DNA from 4 places in the Kitasatospora sp. NPDC041988 genome. Region 4 is predicted to be linked to each of the others. Evidence: riboswitches for the same ligand, from Rfam matches in the RefSeq annotation. Region 4 holds a riboswitch; each other region holds the start of a gene.
The links. A riboswitch is a leader RNA that binds a small molecule or an ion and turns the genes downstream of it on or off. The one in region 4 is predicted to bind cobalamin.
Positions count from the first base shown of each region.

Region 1 (6,867 bases), on a different contig from region 4:
CCGGGTGATGGTGCTCAACGGCCCCAACCTCGGCCGGCTCGGCAGCCGCGAACCGGACGTCTACGGCGCCACCTCGTACGCCGGGCTGGTCGACCGCTGCACCGTGCTCGGCAAGGAGTTCGGCTTCGAGGTCGAAGTCCACGAGACCAACTCCGAGCAGCAGATGGTGGAGTGGCTGCACGAGGCGGCCGACGGCCGGGTGCCCGTGGTCATCAACCCGGGCGCCTTCACCCACTACTCGTACGCGATGCGCGATGCCGCCGCCCAGCGGACCGCCCCGCTGATCGAGGTGCACATCTCCAACCCGTACGCCCGGGAGACCTTCCGGCACACCTCGGTGATCGCCGCGGTCGCCTCCGGGACGATCGCCGGGTTCGGCCTCGGCTCGTACGAACTGGCGTTGCGCGCGCTCGCGGAGCAGCTCACCACACGGTAGGGCGGGGGCGGCCGCCCTCGTCAGCGGCCCGGCGGCGGACTGTGCCCGCTGCCGGGCCGACGTGTAGTGTCCCCGCTGGAGGAAGTCGGGAGGTGACCGTGACGCAGTACGCCGGGGGTGGGCACGTCCCCCCACGTCCCGTCGCTCCACCGGCCCCGCCGTACCCCGGCACCGCGACCGCCACGGCTCCGCCGGCCCCGCAGCCACCGGCGAGCGGGGTGCCGCAGGGCGCGGCCCAGACCGCTCCGGGCGCTCCGGGCGCTTCGCAGGCCGTGCCCGCGACCTCGGCGGCTCCGCAGCCGGCGCCCGTCGCGGCGCAGCCTTCCCCGGTGGCCCCGCAGCCGGTACCGCCCGCGCCGGTCGCACCGCAGGCCGCGGCCCGGCCCCCGTACGGTGGCCACCCGGCCGTCCCGCCGACCGGTCCGGTGCCGGTGCCGCCGGGCGCGCCCGTGCCGCCGCCCGGTCCCATGGCACCCGCGGCACCGGTCGTCCCCGCGGCCCCTGCTCGTACCGCCGCTCCGGCCCCCGCGCCCGTGCCCGCCGGGTCCACCGGGCACTTCCTGCTGCCCTCCGGCGCGCCCGTCCAGCTCCCGCCGCACCCGCAGCCGCACGCGCCGGCCGGGCCGCTCGCCGTGCTGCTGATCGGCCCCGCCGGTGCCGGCAAGACGACCGTCGCCCGGCACTGGGCCGAGCGCCGGCCCACGCCGACCGCGCACATCAGCCTGGACGACGTCCGCGAGTGGGTGCAGTCCGGCTTCGCCAACCCGCAGTCCGGCTGGAACAACGCCTCCGAGGCGCAGTACCGGCTGGCCCGCCGCACCTGTGGCTTCGCCTGCCGCAACTACCTCGCCAACGGCATCTCCTGCATCATCGACGACGCCGTCTTCCCGGACCGCCCTGCGATCGGCCTCGGCGGCTGGAAGCGCCACATCGGGCCCGGCATGATCCCGGTCGTGCTGCTGCCCAGCCTGGACTCGGTGCTCAGCCGCAACGCCCGGCGCAGCGGCAACCGGCGGCTCAGCGACGAGGAGGTGGCCCGGATCCACGGGCGGATGGCCGGCTGGTACAACTCCGGGCTGCCGATCATCGACAACTCGCACCTGGACGTCGCCGCCACCGCCGCCGAGCTGGACCGGGTGATCCTGGCGCGGCTGATGGGCATCCCGGTCCGCTGAGCCACCCGCCTCCGGGGCCCGCGCCCGGCCGGGCTGTCGGTGCCGGCTGCGATGATGGACGCGTCCTGTCGAACCACCCGGGGGAGCTGACGCCCGTGCCGGAAGGCCACATCATCCACCGCCTCGCCGCCGAGAACGCCAGGGCCTTCGGCGGCCGCCCCGTCCGGGCCAGCAGCCCGCAGGGCCGGTTCGCCGACGGCGCCAAGCTGGTCGACGGCCAGGTGCTGACGGGTGCCGAGGCCACCGGCAAGCACCTCTTCCTCGGCTTCGAGGGCGGCTCCTGGGTACACATTCACCTCGGCCTGTACGGCGGGTTCGGCTTCGGCGAGGGCCCGGCGCCCGAGCCGGTCGGCCTGGTCCGGCTGCGCCTGGAGAACGACGACGCCTACGCCGACCTGCGCGGCCCCAACACCTGCGCGCTGATCACCGGCGCCGAGAAGGCCGCCGTCGCGGACCGGCTCGGGCCCGACCCGCTGCGCGCCGACGCCGACCCGGAGCCGGCCTGGCGGCGGATATCCGGCAGCCGGACGACGGTCGCCGCGCTGCTGATGGACCAGAAGGTGCTGGCCGGGGTGGGCAACGTCTACCGTGCCGAGGTGCTGTTCCGGCACGGCGTCAACCCGCACCGGGCCGGGCGTGACCTCACCCGCGCCGAGTGGGACGCGATCTGGGCCGACCTCGTCGCCCTGATGCACGAGGGCGTCGGCGCGGGCCGGATCGACACCGTCCGCCCCGAGCACACCCCCGAGGCGATGGGCCGTCCGCCCCGGGTGGACGACCACGGCGGCGAGGTCTACGTGTACCGCCGGGCCGCGATGCCCTGCCTGGTCTGCGGCACCGACGTCCGGACCGAGGAACACGCCGCCCGGAACCTCTTCTGGTGCCCGACCTGCCAGCAGGCCTGAGGCCGCCGAGCCGGCCGAGCCGGCCGAGCCGGCCGGGCCTGAGCCGTCCCCGGCCGCCCGACCCGGTCCGGTCAGGAGCCGTCAGCCGTCCGTCCGCCCGCGGGCGACCGACCAGGCGGCGGCCGCGCCGGCCAGGCAGAGCGGCGTGTAGAGCGCCAGGTTGAGCGGGTAGAAGACCGAGCCGGTGTCGGCCCCGATCCCGGCCGCCCAGACCAGCCCGGCCAGCCCGCGGGCGAGCATCCCGCCGGCCACCGCGCGAGGGCCCCAGCGCAGCGCCACCGCGGGCAGCCGGCCGGCCAGGCCGTCCAGTACCCCGCCCCGGGCGAGGACCAGGGCCGCCCCCGTGAACAGCGCCGCGGCGAGCGGGACCAGGACCGGCGGGGTGAACGGCACGTCGGCGTTGAGCACGGCCTGGGAGAGCGACGCCGTGTCGGCCGCCGGCCAGGTGCTGCCGGTGGCCCAGTAGACGTGCAGCAGGCCGTCGGCGGCGAGCACGGCGGCGACGGCGAGGGCGGCGGTACGGCGGCGGTTCATGGTGGTCCCCCAGGGGATGCGACGGTGTGTCACCCGCAGGAGCGGCCCCGCCCGCCGGACGTTCCCGTGGCGAGCGTCACACCGGAAAGTCGCCCGGGAGAGGGAACGTCCGGGCCTCCCGCCGCCTCTGATGCGGATGTGGATGGTCCCGACACCCGAACCGCCAGCGACCCCGCCGCCCTGGTCCGCGCCGCCCAGCGCGGCGACCAACTGGCGGTGAGCGAGCTGCTGGAGCTGGTCACGCCCTACGTCCGCCGGCTCTGCGGCCCGATCGCCCTGGACGACGGCCCCGACGCGACCCAGGAGGCGCTGATCGCCGTCTTCCGCAAGCTGGGCCAGCTCCAGGACCCGGCCGCGCTGTTCGGCTGGGTCCGCTCGATCGCCGTCCGGGAGGCCGTCCGGCATGTGAAGCGGGTCGCCCGCTGCGTCCCGGCCGACCTCTCCGAACTGCCCCGCCCCGGTGATCCGCAGCTGGCCACCGACATCGAGGACGTCCTCGCCCGGCTCAGCCCCGAGCACCGGGCCGTCCTGGTGCTGCGCGACCTGGAGGGCCTGGACGAGCGGGCCACCGCCGACCTGCTGGGCGTGGCGGCCGGCACCGTGAAGTCCCGGCTCTCCCGGGCCCGACTCAGCTTCCGAAGGGCGTGGCAGCAGTGAGCGCGCAGACCCCCTGGCCGGTGGCGGCCTTCGACCCGGTGCGCCGACTGCACGTCATCGCCGCCGTCACCCCGGGCGCCGACGTCCGCGAGACGGTGATCGACGCGCCGTTCGACCAGGTCTGGGCCGTCGCGGCGGACCTGGAGGACGGGCTGCCGCGCTGGCTGCCGGATCTCCGCACCGTCCGCCTCACCGCGGGCCCGGCGGACGGCCGCGCCGAGGCCCTGGTGGTGGGACACAGCCGGCTGCGGGCCCGCTTCGACGTCGAGCTGACACCCGGCTGGTGCCTGATGCGCAGCCGCTTCCTGCTCGGCGGCATGGCGGCGCGCCCCGAGCCGGACGGCACCCGGTTCGCCTTCCTCGGCGCCTTCCGCCTCCCCGCCGCCGGCCTGGTCACCCGGGCCCTGCGGCCCGCCACCGACCCGCTGGCCCGGCGCTCGCTGCGCCGTTTCGAGCGGCTGGTGCGGCAGGGGTGACACCGGCCGCGGAACGGATGATGCCGGCTCAGGGCCCCCGTCGGGCCGGCAGGTGAGTCAGCCGGCCGCAGCGGTGGGCTCGTGGTGGTCCGTCGCGGAGCCGCCGGCGGTGTCGGGCGCCGGCTCGTGGTGCTCGGCGGCGGCGCATTCGTCCAGCAGGGGGCGCATGGCGTCGTCCACGAGCCGGTAGCGCACCACGCGTCCCTCCTTGTCCCCGGTGACCACGCCGGCTGTGCGGAGCAGCCGCAGCGCCTGGGAGACGGCGGGGTCGCGCATGCCGGTGGCGACCGCGAGGTCGCTGACGGCGAGCGGCCCGGCGCGGTGCAGGGCGAGCAGCAGGGAGAGCCGCCCCGGGTCGGCGAGCAGTGAGAACCGCTCGGCCCAGGACCGGACGTGCCCGGTGTCGCCGATGGCGGCGATGGCCTCGCAGACCCGGTGCCCGTCGATGGTGCGCTGACCCGCGCGGTCGGCCGGTACGAGATGCATGCGGACATTCTTGCAGGCCCCGGCCTGTGATCCTGGACACCTGCGCAGGTGCGCAGCCTTGCAACGGTGCTGCGCGGCCCCCTACGGTGTTGCCCGCCGTGGTGCTCGGGAAGACCGGTGACGGACCCTCAGGGTTCAAGTCCGGAGCGGCCCTCGCCACTGTGATCGGGGGAGTCGTCCGTACCCACGACGCCACTGGGCGCCTCGCGCGCCTGGGAAGGCGGGTACGGAAGCCCCGTCAGCCAGGAGACCGGCCACGGCATCTCACGAACGACTTTCCACGAGGTGCTGGAGCGTGATCCGCAGATGACCGTGCCCGAAACCGCCGCTGCTCCGGCGGCGCCGTCCGTCCTGCCCACTTTCCGCTGGAGGCGGGAGGACACCGTCCGCACGGCCGGGCTGATCGGGGTGATCCTGGCCATGCACGTGGTGGCGTTCGGGACGCTCATATTCCTGGTCGCCCCCGAGAAGTACGAGGTCGGCACCCAGGTCTTCGGGGTGGGCCTGGGTATCACCGCGTACACCCTCGGGATGCGGCACGCCTTCGACGCCGACCACATCGCGGTGATCGACAACACCACCCGCAAGCTGATGGCGGACGGCAAGCGCCCGGTCTCGGTGGGCTTCTGGTTCGCCCTCGGCCACTCGTCGATGGTGGTCATCATGGCCGCCCTGGTGGCGGGCGGCGCGCAGCTGGCCAACACGCTGATGGACGACGAGTCGGTCACCCACCAGTGGCTCGGCGTGGTCGGCACCTCCGCCTCCGGTGCCTTCCTCTACCTGATCGGCGCGCTCAACCTGGCCGCCCTGTTCGGCATCCTGAAGGTGTTCCGCTCGATGCGGGCCGGGCAGTTCGACGAGGCGGAGCTGGAGGAGCACCTCAACTCGCGCGGCTTCCTGGCCCGGGTGCTGAACCGGGCGACCCGCTCGATCACCCGGCCCGGCCAGATGTTCCCGGTCGGCATGGTGCTCGGCCTCGGCTTCGACACCGCGACCGAGGTGACCCTGATGGTGATGGCCGGCTCCGGCGCGGCCTCCGGGCTGCCCTGGTACGCGATCGTCTGCCTGCCGCTGCTGTTCGCGGCCGGGATGAGCCTGTTCGACACGCTGGACGGGACGTTCATGAACTTCGCGTACCAATGGGCGTTCTCCAACCCGGTACGCAAGGTGTACTACAACCTGACCATCACTGGACTGTCGATCGCGGTGGCGTTCATCATCGGCACCATCGAGCTGGTCGGGGTGCTGCACGAGAAGCTGGACCTCACCGACCCGGTCAGCGGCTGGATCGCGGACATCTCGCTGGACAACGTCGGCTACGCGATCGTCGGGCTGTTCGTGGTGGTCTGGGCGGCGGCGATCGCCTACTGGCGGCTCGCGGGGGTCGAGCAGCGCTGGAGCCCTCAGGCGGTGAAGGCGGCTGCTCCGGAGGACGCCGCGTCGGAGTCGGTGAAGTAGTCGGCGAAAGCAGCCGGCGAAGCAGCCGGCCCGTCAGGCCGCCGCGAGCAGCAGCGTCCCGGCCACGGCGAGCCCGGCACCGACCACCTGCACCGGGCGCAGCCGCTCCTTCAGCACCCCGCGGGCCATCAGCGCGGTGACCACCGGGTAGAGCGAGGCCAGCACGGCGGCCGCCGCGGCCGAGCCGCTGTGCGAGGCCAGCGCGTACGTGCCGTTGGCGGCGACGTCGGCCACGCCGACCGCGGTGAGCGCGGGGAGCCTCGCCCGCAGGCCGGGCAGGAGCCGGCTGCCGCCTCCGCCTTCGCCTCCGTCGCGGTGCAGGCTGAGCAGCAGCGCGCCGCCGCCGACGGCGACGTTGCAGAGCCGCTGGACGCAGAGCACCAGCAGCAGTCCGCCACCGGTGGAGGCGTGCGCGATCAGGGCCATCACCGCGCCGAAGCCGAAGGCGGCGCCAAGGGTGAGAGCCAGCACCCGCCGGGCGGCCGCCGGTCCGCCGCGCTCCGGCCCGCCGGCCAGCACGACGCCGACCACGGCGACCGCGATCCCGGCGGCCTGGCCGAGCCCGGGGCGCTCGCCCAATGCGAGTCCGACGCCGACCGGTACGGCGACGCCGATGGTGGCGAGCGGCGAGACCACGCCCATCGGGCCGAGCGCGAGCGCCCGGTAGAAGGCGAGCATGGCGAACGGGCCGATCACCCCGGCGGCGACGGCGTACCAGAGGGCGGGGGAGGCGTCCGTCC
Region 1 covers NZ_JBVJCO010000010.1:47,727-54,593, reverse strand. The annotation lists gene aroQ (type II 3-dehydroquinate dehydratase) at 8-436, shown strand; gene ACZ6NC_RS12740 (AAA family ATPase) at 766-1,611, shown strand; gene ACZ6NC_RS12735 (Fpg/Nei family DNA glycosylase) at 1,707-2,516, shown strand; gene ACZ6NC_RS12730 (DUF3995 domain-containing protein) at 2,598-3,050, opposite strand; gene ACZ6NC_RS12725 (RNA polymerase sigma factor) at 3,189-3,707, shown strand; gene ACZ6NC_RS12720 (SRPBCC family protein) at 3,704-4,183, shown strand; partial or broken gene ACZ6NC_RS12715 (ArsR/SmtB family transcription factor) at 4,328-4,669, opposite strand; cobalamin riboswitch at 4,752-4,942, shown strand; gene nicT (Nickel transporter NicT) at 4,976-6,127, shown strand; gene ACZ6NC_RS12705 (EamA family transporter) at 6,161-6,867, opposite strand, start outside.
Region 1: it holds a riboswitch for cobalamin, as region 4 does, so the genes downstream of both, nicT (Nickel transporter NicT) here and ACZ6NC_RS06740 ((2Fe-2S) ferredoxin domain-containing protein) in region 4, are expected to answer to the same signal.

Region 2 (6,867 bases), on a different contig from region 4:
GCCGGACCGGCCCGGATTCGCAGTCCAGCACCACGCTCGCCACGCCCTGCGCGGCCAGCAGTCCGGCCGCCCGCCGCGACTGCGCGACGGCGTCCCGGGCGCCGGTGGCCCGGCCGTCGGTCACCACGACCAGCAGCGGACGGCGGTGCGGGTCGCGCATCCGCTCGACCCGCAGCACCTCGTGCGCCCGCAGCAGCCCGGCCGCCAGCGGGGTCCGGCCGCCGGTGGGCAGCGACTCCAGCCGGGCCGCGCCGACCTCGACGGACGAGGTGGGCGGCAGTGCCAGCTCGGCGGCCGCGCCGCGGAAGGTGACCATGCCGATCTTGTCGCGGCGCTGGTAGGCGTCCATCAGCAGCGAGAGAACGGCGCCCTTGACGGCGGTCATCCGCTGCCGGGCCGCCATCGAGCCGGAGGCGTCCACCACGAAGAGCACCAGGTTGGACTCCCGGCCCTGGCGGACCTGCTCGCGGAAGTCGTCCTTGTGCAGCACCAGCGCCCGGGACGCCCGCCCGCGCGCCACCTGGTGCGGCGCGGCGGCCTGCAGGGTGGCGCTCAGGTGCAGCCGGGCCAGCCGGCCCTGCGGGCGGCGGGCGCGGATGGTGTGGCCGCCGTCGGTCTCGGCGGGGGAGCGGCGGCCCTGGGCGCCCTTCCCGGTGCCGTCCACCTTGAACAGCTTCGTCCGGTACGGATCGCCGGCCGCCACCGGGGCGGACTCCCGTGCGGGGGCGGGGTGCTGGGCCGGTACCGGCTGCTGCCCGGGGGCGTCCTGGGGGGCGTCCTCGGGGGCGGGGGCGTCGGCGCCCTCGGGGGCCGGGGGCCCGGCCGGCTCGGGCGCGCCGCCGCCGCCGTTGTCGGGGCCGCCGCCGTCCGGACCGGGGCCGTCGTCCTCGGGGCCCTCCGGCTGCGGGTCGTCCGGCCGCGGGTCCTCGGGCTGCGGGTCCTCGGGCTGGGCGTGCTCCTCCAGCGTCCGGTCCAGCTGCTCCTCGTCCAGCCCGGGCGCGTCGAAGGGGTTGCGCCGGCGGCGGTGCGGCAGTGCCAGCTGGGCGGCCTTGCGGACGTCCTCCTCCAGCACCTCCGTCCGCCCCGCCCAGGCGGCCAGCGCGACGGCGGTGCGCGCCATCACGATGTCCGCGCGCAGCCCGTCGACCTCGAACGCGGCACAGACGGCGGTGATCTGACGGAGGGCCACATCGGTCAGCTCGACCTTCGGCAGCAGCTCCCGTGCGACGGTGATGTGTTCGGCGAGCGCCCGCTCGTCCTCGGCGAACCGCGCGGCGAAGCCGGCCGGGTCGGCGTCGTACGCCAGCCGGCGGCGGACCACCTCGGCGCGCTCGGCCGGCTCCCGGGTGGCGGCGATCTCGACGGTCAGGCCGAACCGGTCGAGCAGCTGCGGCCGCAGCTCGCCCTCCTCCGGGTTCATCGTGCCGACCAGCAGGAACCGCGCCGCGTGCCGCACCGAGACACCCTCGCGTTCGACGTACGAGCGGCCCATCGCGGCGGCGTCCAGCAGCAGGTCCACCACGTGGTCCTGGAGCAGGTTGACCTCGTCGATGTAGAGCACGCCGCGGTGCGCCTGGGCCAGCAGCCCTGGCTCGTACGCCTTGACGCCCTCGGCGAGCGCCCGCTCCAGGTCGAGCGAGCCGACGATCCGGTCCTCGGAGACGCCGACCGGCAACTCGACCAGCCGGGCCGGGCGTTCGGACGCGGACGGACCGCCGTGCGTGCCGTCCGGGCAGTGCGGGTCCGGCGCGGCCGGGTCGCAGGCGAAGCGGCAGCCGTCGACGGTGGCGATGGACGGCAGCAGGCCGGCCAGCGCGCGCACCATGGTCGACTTGGCGGTGCCCTTCTCGCCGCGCACCAGCACGCCGCCGACGGCCGGGGAGACCGCGTTGAGCAGCAGCCCGAGCCGCAGGTCGGCCATGCCGACGATCGCGGTGAAGGGGTAGCGGACGTCACTCATGATTCTCCAAGGGGGCCCCGGGCGGCAGGAACGGCAGCGAACCCGCGGCCGGCACCCCGCCCTCGATCAGCTTCCACAGCGCGTCGGTGTCCGCGTGCTCCTCGATCAGGTCGCCCAGCCGGTCGAGCCGGGCCTCGCGCGCCTCGGCGAACGAGACGTCCGGCGCGGGCACGAACGCCCGGCCCGACAACCCGGCCACCTCGCGCAGCAGTTCGCGCCGGAATCCGTCGTTCTCCAGCGCACCGTGCCAGGTCGTGCCCCAGACCGCCCCTACCCGGCAGCCGTCCAGGCTCTGCCCCTGGTCATCAGAGAAGAACGCCTCCCCGCCCTCGACGGACACCACCCCGTGGTGGATCTCGTACCCCTCGACCCGCTGCCCGTACGCCTCGCCGACCGGCTGGCCGAGCACCTTCTCGGCACCGAAGCGGACGTGCGTGGGCAGCAGCCCGAGGCCGTCGACGGCGCCGGCCTTGGACTCGACCTCGTCCACGATGGTGCGCGCCAGCATCTGGTAGCCGCCGCAGACCCCGAGGACCGGCAGTCCGGCCGCCGCCCGCGCCCTGATCGCCTGCTCCAGGCCGCGCTCGCGCAGCCAGGCCAGGTCGGCGACGGTGGCACGGGTGCCGGGCAGGACGACCAGGTCGGCGTCGGCCAGCTCCTCGGGCCGGGTGGCCCAGCGGACCAGGACGCCCGGCTCCTGGGCCAGCGCGTCCAGGTCCGTGAAGTTGGAGAGCCGGGGGAAGCGCACCACGGCCACCCGCAGCACGTCCGCGCCGAGCGGCCCGCGCCCGGCGGTCCGGTCGACCACGGTCGACAGGTCGAGCGAGTCCTCGGCGTCCAGCCAGAGGTCCGGCAGCATCGGCAGGGTGCCCAGCACGGGGCGGCCGGTCAGCTCGCGCAGCATCTCCAGGCCGGGCGCGAGCAGCCGCGCGTCGCCCCGGAACTTGTTGACGAACCAGCCGGCCACGTGCCGCTGGTCCTGTGCCGAGAGCAGCGCCAGCGTCCCGTACATCGCGGCGAACACCCCGCCGCGGTCGATGTCGCCGACGACCACGACCGGCAGCCCGGCGGCGGTGGCCAGGCCCATGTTGGCGATGTCGCGGTCCCGCAGGTTGATCTCGGCGGGAGAGCCGGCGCCCTCGCAGACCACCACGTCGTAGCGGCGGCGCAGGTCGGCCAGGCACTCCAGGGCGCGCTCCAGCAGGACGGGCTTGCGTTCGCGGTAGTCCAGCGCGCCCACCTCGGCCACCGGGCGGCCGAGCAGCACCACCTGGCTGCGGCCGTCCGCGCCCGGTTTGAGCAGCACCGGGTTCATCGCCGCCTCGGGCTCCACCTTGGCCGCCTGGGCCTGCATCGCCTGGGCGCGGCCGATCTCGGCGCCGTCGGCGGTGACGAAGGAGTTCAGCGACATGTTCTGCGCCTTGAACGGCGCGACGGCGACACCCTGCCGGGCCAGCCAGCGGCAGATACCCGCGGTGACCACGCTCTTGCCCGCGTCCGAGGTCGTTCCGGCGACCAGCAGCGCGTTGCTCATGCGTTCCCCCTCCTTCTCGTGAAAGCCCGGATCACCAGGTGCCCGGCCACGGTCGTACCCAGTGCCAGCGCGCCCACCCGGCGGGAGAGCCGGCAGGCGCGTTCGATGTCGTCCACCGTCACCGGCCGCAGCTCCGCGCCCAGCACCGGCCGGTGCTCGACGCGCGAGCCGTAGTTCAGGGTCCCGCCGAGCCGGACGCCGACCGCTCCGGCGAAGGCCGACTCGGCCTGGCCCGCGTTGGGGCTCGGATGCGCGGAGCCGTCCCGGCGCCAGACCCGCCAGGCGGTCCGGGGCTCGGGCGCGGCGGCCACCGTCAGCAGGGCGGTCAGCCGGGCGCCCGGCCAGCCCGCCACGTCGTCCAGCCGCGCCGAGGCCCAGCCGAACCGGGCGTGCCGCGGCGAACGGTGGCCGACCATCGCGTCCAGGGTGTTGACGGCCCGGAACGCCAGCAGCCCGGGCGTGCCCGCGACCGTGCCCCAGACCAGCGCGTTCACCACGGCGTCTGCGGTGTTCTCGGCGACCGACTCGACCACCGCGCGGGCGATCTGCTGTTCGTCCAGCGCGCTCGGGTCGCGCCCGCACAGGTGCGGCAGCCGCGCGCGGGCCGCCGTCAGGTCGCCGGCGTTCAGTGAGCGGGCGATGGTCCGGGCCTCGCGGGTCAGCGAGGTGCCGCCGAGCACCGTCCAGGTCGCGGCGGCGGCCAGCGCGGCCCGGCCCAGCGGCCGGCGGCCGAGGACGCGCTCGGCGGCCACCGCGCCGGCGGCGACGGTGCCCACGCAGAGCGCGGTGTAGGCGGTGCCGGCGGCCCGGTGGTCGCGCCAGAGCCGCTTCTCCAGCCGGCCGGCCGCGCTGCCGAAGACGGCCACCGGGTGGCCGCGGCGCGGGTCGGCGAACCGGGCGTCGGCGAGATACCCCGCGGCGGCACCCAGCGCGAAGGCGGCGGCGCGGGTCAGCGGGCGCACGGCGGACAGCAGAGGGCTCGGAGGGGCGGGGCAGCCTGCATGGCGTGCGTGTCCTCACTCAGGGTCCGCGCCCTGGATCGACGTACCGGGGGCGAGAGTCTCCTGGCTTCCGGGTCGAACGCACTCCCGGGCCTTCCAGCGGCTTCTGACGGCCCGCCGTGGCATCGTCCGGACGTGCTCCCCGGTGACAGTGGCGGGACCGCGCCGGACTCTCACCGGCTTCCTCTGCATGCCTCCGTATTGGCTGAAGGATCCCATCACGCGGCCGAACCGCGAGTCAACCAAGGTCACGGAGGGTTTGGTCACACGGTCTTCATGTTTCCCGCCCCGTTTCCGTCCCCGTCGCTACCTCTGATCGTCACCCCCCGCAGGGGCATGACAGCCTGTGCGATCGTCCAGCGGCCTGTAGAGCCCTACAGTCGCGCTTCGTGTGTTCGGCGGCTGGGGCAGTCCAACCACCGACCCCTACCGTCGGGCCATGCGACGAAGACAGCCACCCGCCGTGCCCCCGGTGCCCTTCTCGCCCGCGGCCGCCCGCGCGCATCGCGCCGGCCTGGGCCTGACCCCCGAGCGGGTGGCCGAGGGCATGGCCGCGCACGGCGTGCGGCTGCTGCCCGCCCATGTGCTCGGCTGGGAGAGCGGCGAGCTGCGCCCCACCGAGGAGGAGTTCATCGCGCTGGCCCGCGCCCTCTGGTGCCCGCCGGCCCAGCTGATGGGCGTCCGCCCGGCCGGGCTGAGGGACTTCCGGGTCGCCCGCGAGCTCAACCAGGAGAACGCGGCCCGCAGGATCGGCATGGCCCTGCACCACTACCAGCGGGCCGAGGCCACCGGCCGCTGGGACGGTGACCAGGAGCAGACGTACGCGCTCGCCCAGGTGCTCGGCCTGACCCTGCGCGAGCTGGTCGCGGTGACGGGCCGTCGGGACGAGCTCGACCAGCGGCTGCGGCAGTGTGTGGACGGCCGCTGGCAGGCGCACGTCCGGGCGATCGGCCGGATCGTGCCGGTCGACGAGAGCGAGCTCGCCGCCGTGCTGACGGCGCTGCAGAACGAGAACCAGGTCTCCTCCCACTGGGGCGCCGGCAGCTGGGGCTCCCCGGCCCCGGCGGCGCGGAGCACGCAGCCGGAGCGGCCGCTCGGCGAGCGGTTCTGGGAGCTGCTCGGGCGGCTGGAGACCGAGATCCCGGCCTGAGCGTCTTCCCGGCACGCGCCCCGGAGCGAGCCCGGCATGACCCGGACGGCCGTGTCCGGTGGCCGGCCGCCGCCCCCGCGAGTGGACTGGTGGGCACACTGCCCAGTCCGCGACACTGGTGGGCACACTGCCCAGTCCGCGACCAACAGAGCGGGGAGCGATATGCGTTGGGGAACCGCGGCCGCCGTGGCGGCCGCCGTCGTCGGTACCGGGGCCGCCGTGCTGGTCATCGGCCGACGGGCCTCCGAGCGGATGGTCCGCCCGGCGGGCCGGGAGCGGGCCGCCGGCCCCGTCCTGGTCCAGGCCCTCGCCGCCGGACGCGCCACCTTCACCCGCAGCCCGGAGAGCGCCCGCCCCGGCCGCTGGGCCGTGGAGTGGGGCGACGGCGGGCACGCCGTGGTCGACGAGATCCTGCACAGCGACGAGCAGGGTGTCACCCGGCGGCTGGCCCGCGCGGACCGCGGCACCCTGACACCCGGCACCGCCGTCCGCTTCACCCCCCGCGTCCACCTCGGCGACCCGACCAGCGCCCTCGGCCTGCCGTACTCCGAGACCTCCGCGGCGGGCGAGCTGGGGGCCCTGCCCGCCTGGTACCTCGACGGCAAGCGCGGTACCTGGGTCGTGCTGATCCACGGCGCCGGCGCCGACCGGCAGCAGACCCTCCCGGTGCTTCCGCTGCTGGACCGGCTCGGCCTGCCCGTCCTGGCCGTCACCTACCGCGGGGACGCGGGCGCCCCCGCGTCCCCGGACGGCCTCGGCCACTTCGGCGAGACCGAGTGGCGGGACGTCGAGGCGGCCGTGCGGCTCGCCCTGGACAGCGGCGCCGGCCGGATCCTCCTCTACGGCTGGTCGCTCGGCGCCACCATCGCCCTGCAGACCGCCGCCCGGTCCGCCTGGGCGTCCTCGGTCAGCGGCCTGATCCTGGACTCGCCCGTCCTCGACCTGCCCGCCACCGCCCGCCGGGGCGCCGCCCGAGCCGGCTTCCGCGGCGCCGCCGCCGGACTCGGCGTCCTCGCGGCGGAGGGCCGCACCGGCGTCGACCTGGCCGACTTCGCCCGGATCGCGGACGGTACCGACCTGCGGGTGCCCACCCTCGTCCTGCACGGCCCCGACGACCCGGTGGCGCCCTGGCAGGCCGCTGCCCGGCTCGCCGATCACCGCTCCGACGTGGTCAGCCTCCTGGCCTTCCCGGGCGGCGACCACGCGGCCCTCTGGAACGCCG
Region 2 covers NZ_JBVJCO010000011.1:156,036-162,902, forward strand. The annotation lists gene ACZ6NC_RS14295 (putative cobaltochelatase) at 1-1,960, opposite strand, end outside; gene ACZ6NC_RS14300 (cobyric acid synthase) at 1,953-3,494, opposite strand; gene ACZ6NC_RS14305 (cobalamin biosynthesis protein) at 3,491-4,456, opposite strand; cobalamin riboswitch at 4,550-4,710, opposite strand; gene ACZ6NC_RS14310 (transcriptional regulator) at 4,935-5,645, shown strand; gene ACZ6NC_RS14315 (alpha/beta hydrolase family protein) at 5,808-6,867, shown strand, end outside.
Region 2: it holds a riboswitch for cobalamin, as region 4 does, so the genes downstream of both, ACZ6NC_RS14305 (cobalamin biosynthesis protein) here and ACZ6NC_RS06740 ((2Fe-2S) ferredoxin domain-containing protein) in region 4, are expected to answer to the same signal.

Region 3 (6,867 bases), on a different contig from region 4:
CGACGTCCTTGGTGGTGACGGAGGTCGTCTTGGTGAGCAGGTCGGTCGCCGTGACCGTGATCTTGTGGGCGCCGACCTCGGCGTACCTGTGCTTGAAGTACGCGTTCTCGGTGCCGTTGGCGAAGTCCTTGTCGGTGGTGCCGTCACCCCAGTCGACGACGAGTTCGCTGACGCTGGGGGTCAGGTCGGTGCTGACGCCGGCCGCCATGGTGATGGTGTGCGCGTAGGAAGTGGACGTACCCGTACTCACCTCGTAGTACTGGCTCTGCTTCGCACCTGTCGGCGCAGCGGATTCGGCCGTCGCCTTCGGCGCCCCGGCCTTGGCCTTGGCGGCCTTTGCGGCAGCGTCCTGCGCGGCGGCCTCCTTGGCCGCCTGCTGCGCGGCGACGTCCTGCGCGGTGGCGTCCGGTGCGGTCGCGTCCTTCGCGGAACCGGCCCCGGAGGCCGGGGTGGTGGCGGTCGTGGCCCCACCGGGGTTGACGGACGGACCCGCTGCGTGCGCCGTGGCGGGTACGAAGCCGACGGCTGCCGCTACGACGGCAGCGGAGATCATGATGCGGTGACGGTGCACCGGCCCCCCAAGTGCTGAACGTGTTCACAAAAGTGTTGATCAGACTATATGGCTTGCGGTTCGCGCCCGACGGGACTATTTCCGCTGATCCCGACCGGCCCGGCGGCCGTCACGCCCGTGCCTCGACGCCGAGGTCGGCGAGCAGGCCGCGGATCCGGGCCTCGATCCGGTCGCGGATCGGGCGCACCGCGTCGACGCCCTGGCCGGCCGGGTCGTCCAGCTTCCAGTCCAGGTACTGCTTGCCGGGGAAGAACGGACAGGCATCTCCGCACCCCATGGTGATCACCACGTCCGAGGCCTGCACCGCCTCGACGGTCAGCACCTTCGGCGTCTCGGCGGAGATGTCGATCCCGACCTCGCTCATCGCCTCGACCACCGCGGGGTTCACGGTCTCGGCCGGGGCGGATCCGGCAGAGCGGACCTCGACCCCGTCGCCGCCGAGGCGGGTGAGGAACGCGGCGGCCATCTGGGACCGGCCGGCGTTGTGCACGCAGACGAACAGCACGGACGGGACGGCGGGAGTGCTCACAACGGGTCCTTGATCTTCGAGACGGGGGAGGTCGGCTGCGGCGGTTCAGCGGCCGGATGCGGCCAGGTGGTGGTCCCCGTGCGGGACGACGACGTCCTCGCCGACGGGCGCCGGGCGGCCGAACACCACCGCCACCAGCGCGATGCCGGCCGCCAGGCCGACGAGTTGGGCGGCGATGAACGGCAGCACCGAGGCGGGGGCGATGCCGGCGAAGGTGTCGGTGAAGGCCCGGCCGATCGTCACCGCGGGGTTGGCGAAGCTGGTCGAGGAGGTGAACCAGTACGCCGAGCCGATGAACGCGGCGACCGCGACCGGGGCGAAGTGCGCGCGGCCGATGCGGGCGAGGCCGAAGATCACCAGGATCAGGCCGGCGGTCGCGACGACTTCGCCCAGCCACAGGTGCGGTGACCAGCGGTCGTGGGCGGACCAGCGCAGGAGCGGCTCACCGAACATCGCGTCCGCCAGCACCGCGCCGCCGATCGCGCCGGCGATCTGCGCGCTCCCGTAGGCCGCAACCTCCCGCAGGCCCGGCCCGTCGCCGCCGCGGCGGCCGGTCCACCAGGCGGCCAGGGTGACGGCCGGGTTGAAGTGGGCGCCGGAGACGGGGCCGAGCAGGGCGATCAGTACGCCGAGGCCGAACACGGTCGCGAGCGCGTTGGCCAGCAGCTGCACGCCGACGTCCTGGGACAGCTCGGTGGCCTGGATGCCGGAGCCGACCACGATCGCGACCAGCGCGCCCGTCCCGACGAACTCGACGGCCGTCCGGCGGCCCAGCGGGGCGGGCTCGGTCATCTCGCGCCTGCCGGGGTGTCGAGGAGGGAGGAGAGGCGGGCCAGGGCGGCGGGCAGCACCCAGTAGTAGACCCAGGTTCCGCGGCGTTCGGAGCCGACCAGTCCGGCCTCCCGCAGGACCTTGAGGTGGTGGGAGATCGTCGGCTGGGACACGTCGAACGGGCCGGTCAGGTCGCAGACGCAGGCCTCGCCGCCCTCGTGGGAGGCGATCAGTGACAGCAGCCGCAGTCGGACCGGGTCCGACAGGGCCTTGAACATCTTCGCCAGGTCGACGGCGGCCTCTTCGCCCAGGGGCTCGCGGACCATCGGCGAGCAGCATGCGGCCGCGTCGTCCTGGTCGAGCACCGGCAGTTCCAGATTCGACATGCGTCTATGTTGACAGCCATCTAATCCGGTGGCAAGGTCGGCCATATCGACAGCCGTCGATACAAGACCGGATCGGGGAGAACCGCCATGTCCCGCGTTCAGCTCGCCCTGCGCGTCGCCGACCTCGAAGGCTCCATCGCCTTCTACTCCAAGCTGTTCGGCACCGAGCCGGCCAAGCGCCGCCCCGGCTACGCGAACTTCGCCGTCACCGAGCCCCCGCTCAAGCTCGTCCTCATCGAGGGCGAGGCCGGCGAGGACACCCGCCTGGACCACCTCGGCGTCGAGGTCGCCTCCACCGAGCAGGTCACCGCCGCCGCCGGCCGCCTCAAGGAGGCCGGCCTGGCCACCTTCGAGGAGAACGACACCTCCTGCTGCTACGCCCTCCAGGACAAGGTCTGGGTCACCGGCCCCGGTGAGGAGCCCTGGGAGGTCTACGTCGTCAAGTCCGACGCCGACACCCTCGGCAGGAGCGCTGCCGCCGCGCCGGACGCCTGCTGCGGCACCACCGCCTGCTGCACTCCCGACGAGCAGGCGGTCGATCCCCAGCGGACGCCGGTCGAGGCGAAGAGCGCTGCCGGATGCGCCTGCGCCGGCTGAGCGGCGACAGGGGGCGACGGCGCCTTCGCCGCCACTGCTCCCCGCCGGCCCGGGGCGGCCGACAGGAAGGATCGCCACCGGGATTCGGGGCGGTCCGGAGGTCGCTGCGGTAGCCCCGGCCGAGTGGCGTCCGGCACCGGAGGGCGGCGAGCGTGCGCGGCGCCGGGCGGGTGGGCGTACGGCAAGGCCGCCCCTGCCAAGGATCGGCGCGGGGCGGCCTTCTGCGGTCGGTGGTCGGGATTCGGCGTACCGGCTCAGGCGGCGTCCGCTGCCGGGCGGCGGGACAGGGCGTCGGAGGCCTTGGCCGTGGCGTAGAGCGAGACGGCCAGCGCGATGACGAGGGCGGCCCCGGCGGCGAAGATGCTGCCGGAGGAGACGGCCTTGGCACTGCCGGACTCGGTACGGGCCGAGCCGGCGAGGAAGGGCATGACCACGAGGACGGCGACGCCGAGGGCGACCTCGCCCCAGACGACCTTCGGGAAGTGCCGCAGGGTCAGGTGGAGGAGGGAGGAGCTGTCGTCGGCGCGGCGGGCCTGGGCGATGCGGGGCATCAGCCGGAACTGGTTGAAGGCGCCCGCGGCGACGAGGCCGGCGACCAGGAGGATCTTGACCAGCAGGGCGATGCCGTAGCCGGTGGTCCAGAGCTGGGAGATCGCACCGACGTGCTTCCAGCTGAGCCAGAGGCCGGAGATGGTGACGGCGCCGACGCAGATCATGGCGACGAGGCTGAACCGGCGCCACATGTCGGCCCAGAGAAGGCCGGCGCCGTCGCCGAGGCGGCCGCGGGTGCCGGCGAGCGCGACCAGGAGGGCGAGGCCGCCGAGCCAGACGACGCCGGAGATGATGTGGGTCTGGTCGAAGACGAGGTCGAGCCAGCGGTCGAGGTCGGCGGGCTTGGTGGCGGGGACGGCCGCGATCAGGGTGACGGCGAGGGAGAGCGGCAGCGCGGTGAGGGCGATGGCGTCCGTGTGGCGGCGGCTGGCCGGTATGAAGAGGGCGATCAGGGCTGCGGCCGCGACGGCCAGGACAGCGTTCTGGACCAGGTAGACGGTGCCCTGGGCGATCCAGGCGCCCTTGGCGGCCGGGGCGTGGAGGTAGTCCCAGATCCGGTCCGGGGCGAGGGCGTCGCCGAACGGCATGCCCTTGCCGGCGCGGGCGAGACGGGCGGCGAGCTGGAAGTAACCGGCGATCAGCAGCACCACCCCTGCCCAGGCGAGGTAGGTCGCCGATCTTCTTCGCAGGACCTCGGCGTCCTGGCCGCTGGTTTCCGCGGCGCGCAGCGCGGGGCGCACGGTGGTCGCGTACGTGATGGTGGCGCCGATGGCTCCGCTGAGGCCGATGAAGTAGCCGGCCTTGGTGAGGAGCCGCCAGGGCTGGGGCATGGTGTATCCGGCCGTGGTCGCGGCCAGCAGGGCGTGATGCATGAGGTGAGGCTAGCCTAAATAAGGGCGCCCTTAGTCGCCTGGGGGGTGCTGCTTGTTCAATCGTCATCATCCTGTGAGCTACCGGTCGGTCGACTCCTCGTGGCGCGCCCTGTCACTGCTTCGCCTCGTTCGGAGCCCGAAGCCCCGGCCGGTGCCGTCTCGGAATGTGGACGACTTGAGCCAATCCCTGTCCGCCGGCTGCCGGACTCCCTCTAAGCTGGCCGGGCAGCTGGTTCGCCCTGCCCGCCAGGCAGGCGCGTCGCAAGAGGGAACCCGGTGGGAATCCGGGACTGCCCCGCAGCGGTGAGTGGGAACGAACGCCGTCATACGCACTGGGCCCGGCCGGGTCTGGGAAGCGACGGCCAGTAGGTGTCCGCCCTTTCGGGGGCGGCCGTGCCCGCGAGTCCGAAGACCTGCCCGTTGCCCGCACGCGACCGATCGCGCGCGGCCATCCCGGTGACCTCGTGGGCGGGTCGGCGTACATACCAGGCGGGTTGGGCGCTCTTCGTGCGCTCGTGGCCCCGCCCGGTTCGTCACCCTTCGCGCCTGCGTCCCGTCATCGGGGACCACAGGAGACAGGCTCGCGAAGGAGAGTCCCTTGACAGCGAATTCCGCAGCCGCGGCAACCCGGGCCACCGCCCACGGCTACCCCCGGCAGGGCCGGAACCGGGAGCTCAAGAAGGCGATCGAGGGCTACTGGAAGGGTGCGGTCGCGGCCGGCGCCCTCCTGGCCACCGCCGCCGACCTGCGCCGGGAGAACTGGCGCCGGCTCGCCGACGCCGGCATCCGGGAAGTCCCCACCGGCGACTTCTCGCTCTACGACCACGTGCTGGACGCCACCGTCGCCGTCGGTGCGATTCCCGCCCGCCACCGGGCGGCCGTCGACGCCGACGCGCTGGACGGCTACTTCGCCATGGCGCGCGGCACCCAGGACGTCGCGCCGCTGGAGATGACCAAGTGGTTCGACACCAACTACCACTACCTGGTGCCCGAACTCGGCCCCGGCACCGTCTTCACCCCGAACCCGGCCAAGCAGGTGGCCGAGTTGCGCGAGGCCGTCGCGCTCGGCCACGACGCCCGGCCGGTGCTGGTCGGCCCCGTCACCTACCTGCTGCTCGCCAAGCCGGCCCCCGGGGTGGCCGAGGACTTCCAGCCGCTCACCCTGCTCGACCGGCTGCTGCCCGTCTACGCCGCACTCCTCGCCGACCTGCGCGCCGCCGGCGCCGAGTGGGTGCAGCTGGACGAACCCGCGCTCGTCCAGGACCGCACCCCGGCCGAGCTGAACGTCGCCGCCCGCGCCTACCGCGACCTCGGCGCCCTCACCGACCGGCCCAAGCTGCTCGTCGCGAGCTACTTCGACCGCCTCGGCGAGGCGCTGCCCGTGCTCGCCAAGGCGCCGGTCGACGGCCTCGCACTGGACTTCACCGGTTCGGCCGCGGCCAACCTCGACGCCCTCGCCGCCGTCGGCGGACTCCCCGGCAAGCGCCTGGTCGCCGGCGTGGTCGACGGCCGCAACATCTGGATCAACGACCTGCAGAAGTCGCTGACCACCCTGGCGACCCTGCTCGGCCTCGCCGACCGGGTCGACGTCGCACCGTCCTGCTCCCTGCTGCACGTCCCGCTGGACGCCGCCGACGAGCGCGACCTGGACCCGCAGATCGCCCGCTGGCTCGCGTTCGCCCGTCAGAAGGCCGGCGAGACCGCCCTGCTCGCCCGCGGCCTGCGCGAGGGCACCGACGCGATCGCCGCCGAACTCGCCGCCAACCGGGCCGACCTCGCCTCCCGGGCCGGCTCGCCGATCACCCGCGACCCGGCCGTCCGCGCCCGTACCGCCGCCGTCACCGAGGCCGACGGCCGCCGGGCCCAGGCCTACCCCGAGCGCGCCGAGGCCCAGCGCACCCGACTCGGCCTGCCGCTGCTGCCGACCACCACCATCGGCTCCTTCCCGCAGACCGCCGAACTGCGCGTCGCCCGCGCCGACCTCACCGCCGGCCGCATCGACGAGGGCGCCTACCGGGAGCGCATCGAGGCCGAGGTGCGCGAGGTGATCGCGTTCCAGGAGAAGGCCGGGCTGGACGTGCTCGTCCACGGCGAGCCCGAACGCAACGACATGGTCCAGTACTTCGCCGAGCAGCTCACCGGCTACCTGGCCACCCGGCACGGCTGGGTGCAGTCGTACGGCACCCGGTACGTGCGCCCGCCGGTGCTGGCCGGCGACATCTCGCGCCCGCACCCGATGACCGTCGACTGGTTCCGCTACGCCCAGGACCTGACGGACCGTCCGGTCAAGGGGATGCTGACGGGCCCGGTCACCATGCTTGCCTGGTCCTTCGTCCGCGACGACCAGCCGCTCGCCGAGACCGCCTTCCAGGTCGCCCTCGCCCTGCGCGACGAGGTCACCGATCTGGAGGCCGCCGGTGCCACCGTCGTCCAGGTCGACGAACCGGCCCTGCGCGAGACCCTGCCGCTGCGGGCCGGCGACCGCCCGGCCTACCTGGACTGGGCCACCGCCGCCTTCCGGCTCGCCACCTCCGGGGTACGCGCCGACACCCAGATCCACACTCACATGTGCTACGCCGAGTTCGGTGC
Region 3 covers NZ_JBVJCO010000065.1:16,902-23,768, reverse strand. The annotation lists gene ACZ6NC_RS38845 (hypothetical protein) at 1-553, opposite strand, end outside; gene ACZ6NC_RS38840 (arsenate reductase ArsC) at 681-1,100, opposite strand; gene ACZ6NC_RS38835 (aquaporin) at 1,146-1,892, opposite strand; gene ACZ6NC_RS38830 (ArsR/SmtB family transcription factor) at 1,889-2,257, opposite strand; gene ACZ6NC_RS38825 (ArsI/CadI family heavy metal resistance metalloenzyme) at 2,345-2,854, shown strand; gene ACZ6NC_RS38820 (CopD family protein) at 3,109-4,278, opposite strand; cobalamin riboswitch at 4,492-4,713, shown strand; gene metE (5-methyltetrahydropteroyltriglutamate--homocysteine S-methyltransferase) at 4,877-6,867, shown strand, end outside.
Region 3: it holds a riboswitch for cobalamin, as region 4 does, so the genes downstream of both, metE (5-methyltetrahydropteroyltriglutamate--homocysteine S-methyltransferase) here and ACZ6NC_RS06740 ((2Fe-2S) ferredoxin domain-containing protein) in region 4, are expected to answer to the same signal.

Region 4 (6,867 bases):
GGGATCGGCTTCCAGGCAGGCGAGCAGGTCTTCCTTGGCGGTGTCCGCCCGGTCGAGCCCGATCAGGCAACGGGCCCGCTGCAGCCGGGCATCCACGTCCTCGGTCGAGCCGAGCACCTCGTCGAGCAGCCGAAGGGCCTCGTCGTAGCGTCCGGCGTCGTGATGGACGACCGCCAGGTTGAACTGCATGCCGGGGTCGTCCGAGAGCTCGACCGCGCGTGCCAGGTCGGCACTCGCGCCGTCCAGGTCGCCCTCCTCGTAACGGAGTTCGCCGCGCAGGGCCCACGCCTGGGCGTACTCGGGGTCGACGGCGAGGGCGGCTTCCCAGGCGTCGGACGCCGCGGGCGTGTCGCCGTCGGCCGCCAGCAACTGACCCTTCAAGCAGAGGAGTTGCGGGCTCGCCGGGGTGGCCGCGAGGCCGGCCAGGACTTCGCTCCAGGCGAGCTGGTGCTCGCCCGACTCGAGGAGCAGGGCGGCCCGGTTGAGGCGGGCGTCGGCGAACGCCGGGTCGAGCTGGAGGACATAACCGAAGTCCGCCACCGCCGCCTCAGTGTCGCCGAGCTCGGCCAGGACGTCGGCCCGGTTGAAGTACGCCTCGGGGAACGGCGGCGAGAGGCGGATGGCCCGGTCGTAGTCGGCCAGCGCCTGCTCCGGACGGCCGAGGTCGCGCCAGAGCATGCCCCGGTCGAAGTAGTACTCGGCGTAGTTGGGGTCGCACTCGATCACCGCGGTGTAGTCGGCGACGGCCTCGGTGTGACGGCGGAGACCCGCGTACACCTGCGCACGGTTGTAGCGCAGCACGGATCGGTGCAGCGCGTGCTCGTGGTCCTCCAGCGTCTCGTCGAGCCGGGCGATGCAGGCGTCCAGCAGCGCCAACGCCTCCTCCAGGCGGCCCTGGTGGACCTCGATCAGCGCGAGCCCGTTGCGGTTGAACACCACGCGCGCCTCCCGCTCCTTCGGCTCGGGATGCCACTTGGCGAAGGCGATCGCCTGGTTGACCCAGCTCCGGGCCAGCTGGTGGTCGCGCCGGTCGGCGTCGAAGTGCCGGGTGTGGAGCATGGCCGTGGCGTACGCGGCCTGCATGTGGACCTCGGGCGAGGTGCTGAGCGCCCGGGCCTCGTCGTACAGCGGCAGCGCCCGCTCGGCGAGGCCCAGCGCGGCGAAGGAGGTCGTCATCTTGGTGGTGAAGGCCCACCAGTGGGTCGGGCTGCTCTCGTGGGTGACCAGCCGCCGGCCGCGTTCGCCGAGGTCGAGGACGGCGTGGTAGTAGCCGAGGTCCATGCAGTGGTCGAGCGCGTGGCGCAGGATGTCGGCCCCGGCGCCGGACGGGTCGCTGCCGTGCTCCGCGTGCCAGGCGATGGCGCCCAGCCGCAGGGAGGACTCGCCGGCCGTCTCCAGCTCCGCCCGCCGCAGATCGTGCAGCCGGGCGCGCTCGGTGGGCGGCAGGCCCAGGTAGGCGGCGATCTCGTCCGGATTGTCGCCGACGCCGTCGCCGGCGATGTAGCTGCGGCCGAGCGCGGCGTCGGCCGGGGTCCGGGAGTGGCCCTCCGCCGACCGGCCCTCGTCCGGCCGGCCGCCCCGGTCCGACAGGTCGAGCACCGTGCACCAGGTGGCGAGGGCGGTCGGAAGGTCCTCGCTTCCGATGCCGGCCGGGCGCTCCGGCGGCTCGCTGCCGGTGGTGACGACCACGGTGAGCAGCGCGGGATCGATGCGCCGCAGCAGGACGGCGAGGAACTCGGCGTCGGTGGGGTCGGCCCGGTGGGCGTCGTCGACGATCAGTGTGCGCGGGGCCGGACCGGCCGCGCGCAGGTACGCCTCCAGGAACTCGACCAGGCCGTGGGCGATCCGCAGGGTGCGCAGCGCGGAGTAGAAGCGGGTGCGCTCCTTGGGCACCGCCAGGGAGGTCAGCGTCTCGCGGGTGGCGGGCACCAGGTCACGCAGTTCCGGCGTGGTGGAGAGGATTTCGATGTCGTGCCCGGTGACGGCCTCGGGGCAGCGGGCGAGCGCGTCCGGGACGATCGCCCGCAGGATCGAGCCGACGGCGGTGTAGGGCCCGCGCAGCCGGCGGTCGGCGTTCACCGCGGCGAGCACGGGCGGCAGGTCGAGCCGCTCGCGGGCGTCGACGCGGGCGGGACGCCCGGCGGCGCGGACCCAGTGGTGGCGGTGCTCGGCCATGACACAGCTGCCTTTCGTGCGGTGGCGCAGGGGCGAAGGGAGGGTTCGGGGCTCAGGCCGACCGGGCGGCGCGCCGCTCGCGGGCGGCGAGCACGACGACGGCGGCGGTCTGCGCGAGGCTGAGCAGCATGAGGGCGAGCGAGTCGAGGCGGCCGGCGAGGTCGGCCTGTCCGGTCAGGCGCAGCCACATGTCGTGCAGCATGCGGTACGCCGTCGGTACGACGACCCCGGCGAACATCGTGAGGGTGAACACGTAGCCCACCAGCATCAGCCAGGCGTACCAGCGCGCCACCCTCCGGTCGACCGGGTGGTGGGCGGAGAGGTCCAGCGGCGGCCGGCCGACGACCCGCCGAACGGCGTTGCGCAGCACGTCGGTTGCGGCGGCATGGAGGTTCACGCAGCCCAGGACGGTACTGAGCAGGACGTAGATGTCGGTCCGCAGGTAGAAGAACCCCTGCCAGGCGAGGCGTAGTGCCGTGGCGTAGGCCATCGCGAGACAGAGCGACGCGACCACCCCGTTGGCGTCGCGGGTCACGTCGGCGACCAGGGTGAGCAGGGCGATCGCCAGGGCATCGGCCAGCATGCCGGCCATGATGGGCAGATAGCGCTTCCGGCGCGGCACGCTGACCAGCCCGTCGAGGGAGGTCTCCAGCACCAGGTAGACCAGGCGGCGGCCGATGGAGAGCCGCGAGCGCAGGCCGAGCCGGCGGCCGGCCAGGGCGTGGAAGGCCTCGTGCAGGGCGAGCAGCGGCACCTGGCCGACGAACAGCATCAGCACGACGAGGGTGTAGGACGAGCTGAAGAACAGGTTGTCGACGCGCGGGACCAGCTCGGGCACCCGGACCATCTCGGTCACGGCGAGGGCCGTCACCAGTGCGTAGCCCACGAGGGCCGGTCGGCTGAACACCAGCTGCCCCAGACGCTGCCAGCGCACCGGCGTGGCAGGTCCCGCCGGTGTGTCGTCGCCGGCGGGGCGGACGAGGTCGAGGTCGACGAGCGCCTCGACCAGGTCGGCGATGTCGACGCTCTCACCGTGCACGGCCTCGTAGCGTCCGGCGGTCTCGCGGGGCGTGAGGCCCTCGGCCAGCATCCGGACCAACTCGGCACCGTCGGCGGGGAAGACGGCGTAGGTGTCGGTCTCCGGGCTGCCGATGGTGACCTCGTCGGCCTCGGGGAGGTACACGAGCTCACGGAGCGGTATCGGCCGGTCCAGGTCGATGCCCGGGGCGGTGGAGTTGCTGTCCGTGGAGGAGTGCACGGATCCTCCTGCGGGAGGTAGGCGGAGGGGGCGGGGTGGAGCGGTGCCGGCCGGACGTAGTGGCCGGCCGGCACCGTGTTCCCCCTTTACCCGGGGGGATCGGTTCAGTTCTGCACGGCGCAGGACCACGGCAGGTACAGCGCACGGGCCGCGCTGGTCAGGCGAACCGGGCCGGCCTTGCGGACGACGATCTTCTTCATCGCACACACCTCCTTCGGTGATGGGTCATCAACAGTGCCATCAGCTGAGATGAATGACCCACTGGGAGCCATCCATGCCAGCTTGGCGATGGACCAAGAGTGATGAAGGTGTGGTGATCGTGTCAATAGATCCAGGCGCCCTGACCTGAGCAGGCATCAGCTCCCCGAGGAAGTCCCCAGGTCGAGGGCGGTGCGGAGACCTCAGGGACGGGAGAGCAACTAATAAACTGAAATAACGGACCGGCGCCCTGCTCTCCACATAAGCTGATCCCGCAGACCCCAAGGACACCCGAGCGGGCCACCCTCCGGTGGGGCTGCGCGCCGCTGCGCGCCGCTGCGCGCCCGCCCCTGCCCGGCCCCTACCCGGCCTCGGCGTCGACCTCGACGGTCAGGCCTTCGACGGTCAGGCCTTCGACGGTCAGGCCTCCGACGGGCCGGCTCGCCGCGCCGTGTCCCTCACACGTTCCGGCCCCGGTGCGGGAATGCGCAGCGAGTCCAGCAGCGGGGGAAGCGGGCCCTCCGGCGGCGCCTGCCCGGCGGCGCGGCCGATCTCCCCTATCCATGCGCAGAGTTCGGCCGTTCCCGTGGCGTCGGTCACGTTCCCGAACCAGACCGGCCGGGCGCGCCGACCGTCCTCGTGCCGCCCGTGCGGGCGGACCACCACCACGTTGGCCTGCTCGCAGGGGCCCAGGCAGTCCGTGACGACCAGGCGCGCGGCCGGCAGGGCCGCCACCGCCTCGGCGAGCACGGCCAGTTGACCCTCGTGATCGGTGCCGGGCCGCTTCCTGGCAGTGCCGCAGCAGCAGCCCCGGCAGACCACGACATCGACGGCAGCCGTTACCGGTGACATCGCCCAACCTCCTCGTGGGGTTCCGCGCCCCAACCGTCGGAGAAACCACGGGTCAGTGTCCTGACTCCCGGATCGACGCTCGCCCCGACCTTCCGGCCACAAGGCCGTGATCGTCACCTGCAGGGGGTCGCTCCCCGGTCACAGTGGCGGGACCGCCCCGGAATCACACCGGGTTCCTGCGCACCGTGGTCTCGGATGCTTACATTTCGTGCGCGACCCTGCCCCACCGCGTACGAACACGTCAACCCGGGCCCACTCACGCGAGGCGCCCGCAGCGCACGTTCCACCGGCCGGCACGTCCGCTCAGGTCCGTGACGGAGAGCGGCTCCACATCGAGCCGCCAGAACGCCGAGGCCGGCGCGCCGAGCGCGTGCTGGACGGCGGCCCGAACGACGTCCGGTTCCGTGACCACGACCACCCCTCCCGCCTCCGGGGCAAGGGCGTCGAGCCAGGTACCGACCCGCGCGAGGACATCGAGCAGGCTCTCCCCGCCCTCCGGGGCGAACTCCGGATCGGCCAGCCACCGGGCGACCGCCCCGGGCTCGGCCGCGGCCACCTCGTCAAGCCTGCGGCCTCTCCAGCGGCCCATCTCGCGCCCGCCGGGAGCGGACCGGGCCGAGGCGGGGAGGCCGAGGGCCTCGGCGGTCTCGCGGCACCGGACCGACGGGGAGACGAGCACCTGACCGGTGGCCCGGATGTCGCCGGCGGCTTCCCGCGCCTGCCGCAGCCCCGCCGGGTCGAGCGGGCTGTCGTCGTCGAAGCGCGCCTGCCGCATCGCCTCGCTCATCGCCGCCGAGATCAACGTCACCCGCACCGCCACGCCGCTCCTCCTCTGCCTCTCCGACTGTCCCGTGGAATCCGCCGATCGGTCCACGCACGCGGCGCCGGGGCGTGCACCCCGGGACAGACCGGCGGATCCGCGCCGCCCGCACGCTCCTGGCGCAACCGCCGGCTGCCGATACCGTCTGCTCGATATGACGAGGACGGCATGACGGAAGTCCGGTGCGAATCCCGCACGGTCGCGCCACTGTAAGCCAGGCGGGCGCCGCCCCCACAGGGCGGTGGCCCCGAGTGTCAGCGGATGGTGATCCGGTCGAGGTTGGGGCCGCCGTCGGCGGTGGTCGAGGTGACCCGGATGGCGTTGGCTCCGGCCTTCAGCGGGACCGGGAGCGAGCTGGTCGCCCAGCTGTCCCAGCCCGCGGTGGGCGGGAAGGGGCGCCCGGCGGCGATCCGGGTGCCGTTGACGGTGATGTCCATCGGCCGGTCGACGGTGGTGCCGTTGGCGTACCTCAGGTCGAGGGTGGCCCCGGACGCGGCTCCCGCCTGAACCGTCCACTCGGCGTAACTCCCGGCGGAGTTAGCCAGGTTGACGAATCCGGTGCCGCCGTACCCGGCGTGGTCGGCCTCGATGGTGCCCTGCGAGATCCGTGCCTCCTCCGCCTGGTAGACGCCGGAGCCGCCGGAGACCAGCTGGTAGCCGCGCATCGCGGTGGTCAGCAGGTAGCAGTCCTGGAGGGAGCCGGAGGTGTCGCCGAGCGAGCGGTAGATGCCCCACTTGGGCCGCACTCGGTCCGCGAGGAAGGTGTCGACGCCGGTCCTGGTGACGTCGACCACGGTGGCGCCCGCGCTGCGCAGGATCCACCGGACCGACCCCGAACTGCCGTCCCCCACCTTGATCTGGAAGTCGACGTCCACCCAGCGGTCGTGCAGCTGGTCCAGGCTGGTACGGCCCACCAGGACTCCGCTGACGGGGAGTTGGAGTTCGATGGTCTGCGCGCCGCCCACCCGGCGCAGGGACTGCACGACGATTGGCGAGGTGCCGTTGCCGGGCTGCTTCATCTGCATGATGTGGGTGAAGGTCGTGGTCGCCTTCAAGGAGGAGGGGATGTACATCGAGTAGGTGGTCCGCCAGGTCTGGCCGGGCAGCCACTGCAGGTAGGCCCCGCCCGCGGGGCTGCGCATGCCGGTGACCTCGTGGCGCTGCCGGTCGGTGGAGCTGTCCCGGTCCACCGTGTGCATGGTCCAGCGGTAGGTGTCGTTCTCGACCCGGATGTGCGGATGACCGGCCGGATGGGAGTCGGCGCGGTCGTCCTCGATCGTCTCGAAGGCGGCGAGGCCGACGGTGGCGGCCGACGGTGCCCAGCGCTGCTGCCAGCTCGCCACGGCCAGGGTGGCGGCCGAGGCGGTGGTGCGCGGCAGTCCGGCGGTGGCGACGGCGGTGAGGGCGGCGCCGAGGACTGTTCTGCGCGAGGGCCTGTTCATGGCGCTACCGTGCCTTCCCCGGGGAGGAGTGAACTGGGTGACGTACAGAATCCCGGGATGAGGGAACACGGTCAAGAGATGTGGTTAGGAAAGTTTCCCAACCAATCCCGGAGCCGCCGCAG
Region 4 covers NZ_JBVJCO010000004.1:155,300-162,166, reverse strand. The annotation lists gene ACZ6NC_RS06750 (tetratricopeptide repeat protein) at 1-2,175, opposite strand, end outside; gene ACZ6NC_RS06745 (hypothetical protein) at 2,228-3,433, opposite strand; gene ACZ6NC_RS06740 ((2Fe-2S) ferredoxin domain-containing protein) at 4,052-4,483, opposite strand; cobalamin riboswitch at 4,516-4,686, opposite strand; gene ACZ6NC_RS06735 (histidine phosphatase family protein) at 4,740-5,303, opposite strand; gene ACZ6NC_RS06730 (carbohydrate-binding protein) at 5,558-5,968, opposite strand; partial or broken gene ACZ6NC_RS06725 (Tat pathway signal sequence domain protein) at 5,948-6,745, opposite strand.